DNA from 2 places in the Streptomyces sp. NPDC058674 genome. Region 1 is predicted to be linked to the other one. Evidence: riboswitches for the same ligand, from Rfam matches in the RefSeq annotation. Region 1 holds a riboswitch; the other holds the start of a gene.
What was found. A riboswitch is a leader RNA that binds a small molecule or an ion and turns the genes downstream of it on or off. The one in region 1 is predicted to bind cobalamin.
Positions count from the first base shown of each region.

Region 2: another riboswitch for cobalamin. It lies ahead of ACFWU6_RS04415 (ribonucleoside-diphosphate reductase subunit alpha); the one in region 1 lies ahead of ACFWU6_RS06810 (energy-coupling factor ABC transporter permease).

Region 1 is NZ_JBHXSC010000008.1:84,133-86,322, forward strand. Features, by position in the region: gene ACFWU6_RS06805 (energy-coupling factor ABC transporter substrate-binding protein) at 1-100, opposite strand, end outside; gene ACFWU6_RS06810 (energy-coupling factor ABC transporter permease) at 97-795, opposite strand; cobalamin riboswitch at 824-1,019, opposite strand; gene ACFWU6_RS06815 (hypothetical protein) at 1,274-1,807, opposite strand; gene ACFWU6_RS06820 (L-serine ammonia-lyase) at 1,941-2,190, opposite strand, start outside.
Region 2 is NZ_JBHXSC010000005.1:74,989-77,178, forward strand. Features, by position in the region: gene ACFWU6_RS04400 (carbon starvation CstA family protein) at 1-83, shown strand, start outside; gene ACFWU6_RS04405 (YbdD/YjiX family protein) at 80-277, shown strand; partial or broken gene ACFWU6_RS04410 (GNAT family N-acetyltransferase) at 424-576, shown strand; cobalamin riboswitch at 624-755, shown strand; gene ACFWU6_RS04415 (ribonucleoside-diphosphate reductase subunit alpha) at 917-2,190, shown strand, end outside.

The DNA of each region.
Region 1 (2,190 bases):
GCTCCTCCTTGCCCTCGCCCAGCCCCAGCGCCAGCGGGAGCACGGCCAGCGCCGCCACCAGGAGCAGCAGCAGGGTGTTGATCTTCGCGTTGCGGCTCATCGGGCGGTCGCCTCCTGCTGGGCCTTGCCGGGGGTCAGCTTCGCGACACCGAGCCGGACCAGGTCCGTCTTGCTGGACTGCATCAGCAGCCGCATGACGAGCACGGTCAGCAGGCCCTCGCTCACCGCGAGCGGGATCTGGGTGAGCGCGAAGATCTCGCCGAACTTCACGAGCGAGCCGGCGAACCCGGACGCCTGGTCGGGGAAGGCCAGCGCCAGTTGGACGGAGGTCACGCAGTAGGTGATGAGGTCGGCGAAGAAGGCGCCGCAGAAGACCGTCACCATCAGCGGGACGCCCCACGCGCGCAGCAGGCGGTAGACGCCGTACCCCGCCCAGGGCCCGGCGATCGCCATCGAGAAGACGTTGGCGCCGAGGGTGGTGAGCCCGCCGTGCGCCAGCAGCAGCGCCTGGAAGAGCAGGGTGATCGTGCCGAGCACCGCCATGATCGGGGGCCGGAAGAGGATGGCGCCGAGCCCCGTTCCGGTGGGGTGGGAGCAACTGCCGGTGACCGAAGGGATCTTCAGGGCGGACAGGACGAAGGTGAACGCCCCGGACGCACCGAGCAGCAGGGTGCTCTCCGGGTTGGCCTTGACCTCGCGGGTCAGGGCGCGGACCCCGTGTACGACGAAGGGAGCGGACGCGGCGCCCCAGGCGACCGCGTGCAAGGGGGGTAGAAACCCCTCGGCAATATGCATGAGTAGGGAGACCTCTCCAGCACCTCGTGGATGGACGACGCGCCTCGGCCGGTCTCCTGGCTCACGGGTGCTGATGCCCGGACTCCGCCTTCCCGGGGCCGAGCGGTCACCCGCGTGGTCCCAGTGGCTTCCCGCAGGAGTGGAGCCGGACTTCCCGATCACAGTGGCGAGGGCCGCACCGGTTTTCCACCGGTTTCCCGAACACCAAGGCCCGCTGACCCTAGTCGGCCGCGCGGACCGGTCACAACCCGGCCCTGACGCGCCGGGCGGGGACCGCATTCCGCTTGACGGCGACGGACCGTCGCCCGACCGCCACCGTGCGCATCAACCACCCCGGCCGGGCGGGGGGTTCGGCGTGTTCCGGACTCGCCGGGGGACGCGCCGCGGGCCGCGGGCGCCGTTCCGCAGCGGCGTCCGCGGCCCGGAGCGGGCGCGGCCCGGGGGAGCCGCCGGGCGGCACCCCCGGGCCCCGTCCCGCTCAGCACACGTTGGGGTGCGCGATGTCCAGGACCAGCCGCTCGGGCGAGTGCAGGACGGTGGTGGAGTAGGCGGGCTTGGTGTCGAAGGCGGCGCCGAAGGTCACGTAGCCCTCGTAGTCGCCGGTCAGGGCGACGCCCTTGAGCTTGCTGAGGTAGATCTTCTGCAGGCGCGGGCCCTGGTAGACGTTCTGGCCCGCGTCGTCGTGCCCGGCGGCCGGGTTCAGGCGGACTTCCAGGAAGTACTTCCCGGCCAGCGGGACCGGCTTGCCGGACCCGTCGTAGAACAGCTGGGAGACGGGCGTGACGGTGACCCCGGGGACGTAGCCCTGGAGGTCGATGACGAGCCGGTCGTACGTGCAGTGGCCGCCCCAGCGGGCGTTGACGACGAGCGGCGTCTGGGTGCGGGCGGCGGCCTGTGCGGCGGAAGCCGGCGCGGCCAGGGCGATGCCGGCGGTGAGCAGGGCGCCGGTGGCCAGGGCCACGAGCTGCCGGCGGCGCAGACGAAGTGACGGACGTGGACGTGGGTGGTTCATGGCGTCCCCCCGATTCTCCAGAGACGGGGACAGAACTGTCACTCCCGAGGACGCCGCCCGGCCGCGGACGGTTCCCTGCGAGGGGCGCACGCGGCCGGGCCCGCCCTGCGGGGAGGGCGGGCCCGGGTCCGGATCAGCACTCGATGACGTTGACCGCGAGGCCGCCGCGGGCGGTCTCCTTGTACTTGACCTTCATGTCCGCGCCGGTCTCCTTCATGGTCTTGATGACCTTGTCGAGGGAGACCTTGTGGGAGCCGTCGCCGCGCATCGCCATCCGGGCCGCGGTGACGGCCTTGACCGCCGCCATGCCGTTGCGCTCGATGCACGGGATCTGCACCAGGCCGCCGACCGGGTCGCAGGTCAGGCCGAGGTTGTGCTCCATG
Region 2 (2,190 bases), on a different contig from region 1:
CCGAGGAGCGCGCGGAGCTCGCCGCCGCCGGTCTCGACTCGGGCGGGGGCCGCGCGAAGGACCCCGTGCGAGAGCCCGCGTGACCGGCCTGAGGCACGCGCTGGGCCGGGCCCGGTACTTCGTACGGGAGTTCTCGGGCGAGGCGGCGTACGACCGCTACGTCGCCCACGCCCGTACGCACGACCCGGACGCCCCGGTCCCGACGCGCCGGGCCTTCGAGCGCGCCCGGACGGACGCCCGCGAGGCCGACCCGCGCAACGGGTTCCGCTGCTGCTGAACCGGTGCACCTGGGCCGGTGGGCCTGGGCCGGTGGGCCTGGGCCGGTGGGCCTGGGCCGGTCGGCCCACGAGGGCCGTCACTCCCCCGCCTTCCGGCGTGAGACGTGGCGGCCCTTCTCACCGCCCCGTCGCACACTCGGAGTACGACGGCGCCGTGCTCGGCGGCGTGACCTTCGCCCCTCCCGGCAGCCCGCTGTGCGACATCGCCGGCCCGGGCGAGGCGGAGTTCCGGATGCCGGCGGTCTCCGCGGCGGCGCGCGGAGACGGCGCCGGCGAGGCCCTGGTACGGGCCTGCGCCCTCGGGGAGCGACACAACATGTGGGGGTTGCGGCAACGCACCGCCCCCACATGTATGCTCATGCCTGCTGTCGCCGCAGGGGAATCCGGTGCGAATCCGGAACTGTCCCGCAACGGTATGAAGTGCACCGATCGGTGCATCCGCAAGTCCGAGGACCTGCCGACAGCGCGCCCGGCTCGACCGAACCGGGTGCCGAACGTCCGGGCCTCGCGGTTGGGTCGGTGGACGCCATGCGGTGCACGTGCTGCCCCCTGTCCGGGCCTGCGCGTGCCCAGTCCCGCATGCGCTCCCCTCCTCCCGCCCTGCCGATGACCGGGCCGAGAGAGGGAGAGCTCCCCCCGTGACCATCGCGCCTTCCGCACCGCGCGCCGAGTCCGTTCCGTCCACGGCTCCGAATGGATCCGGCGAAGGTCCCGGGGCCGCACTGCTGCGCACCCTCACCGAACTGACGGCCGATCTGCCCGACACCGACCCCGGCCGGGTCGCCGCCTCCGCGCTGCGGGGCCGCAGCTCCGCCGCCGACGAGGCCGAGCTGCGCGGGCTGGCCACCGAGGCCGCGGCCGGGCTGATCTCCGAGGACCCGGCGTACTCCCGGCTCGCCGCCCGGCTGCTGACGCTGGCCGTGGCCGAGGAGGCCGCCGGCCAGGGGGCCACCTCGTTCTCCGCCTCCGTCGCGGTCGGCCACCGCGAGGGGCTGATCGCCGACCGCACCGCCGCGTTCGTGGCCGCCCACGCGGTCCGACTGGACGCGCTGGTCGAGCACACCCTGGCGGAGGGCGCCGACGACCGCTTCGGCTTCTTCGGCCTGCGCACCCTGCACAGCCGCTACCTGCTGCGGCACCCGATCACCCGCCGGGTCGTCGAGACCCCGCAGTTCTTCATGCTGCGCGTGGCCTGCGGCCTCGCCGAGAACGACAGCGTCCAGGCCGTCGAGGAAGTGGCCTCGCTGTACCGGCTGATGAGCCGCCTCGACTACCTGCCGTCCTCCCCCACGCTCTTCAACTCCGGCACCCGGCACCCGCAGATGTCCTCCTGCTACCTGCTGGACTCCCCGCTGGACGAGCTCGACTCGATCTACGACCGCTACCACCAGGTCGCGCGCCTGTCCAAGCACGCCGGCGGCATCGGCCTGTCGTACTCGCGCATCCGCGCCCGCGGTTCGCTGATCCGCGGCACCAACGGCCACTCCAACGGCATCGTGCCGTTCCTGAAGACCCTCGACGCCTCCGTCGCCGCGGTGAACCAGGGCGGCCGCCGCAAGGGCGCCGCCGCCGTCTACCTGGAGACCTGGCACGCGGACATCGAGGAGTTCCTGGAGCTCCGCGACAACACCGGCGAGGACCAGCGCCGCACGCACAACCTGAACCTGGCCCACTGGGTGCCGGACGAGTTCATGCGCCGCGTCAACGCCGACGCCGACTGGTCGCTGTTCTCCCCGGCCGACGTGCCCGAGCTGGTGGACCTGTGGGGCGACGACTTCGACGCCGCGTACCGCAGGGCGGAGGCGGCGGGCCTGGCCCGCAAGTCCATGCCCGCCCGCGAGCTGTACGGCCGGATGATGCGCACCCTCGCGCAGACCGGCCAGGGCTGGATGACCTTCAAGGACGCCTCCAA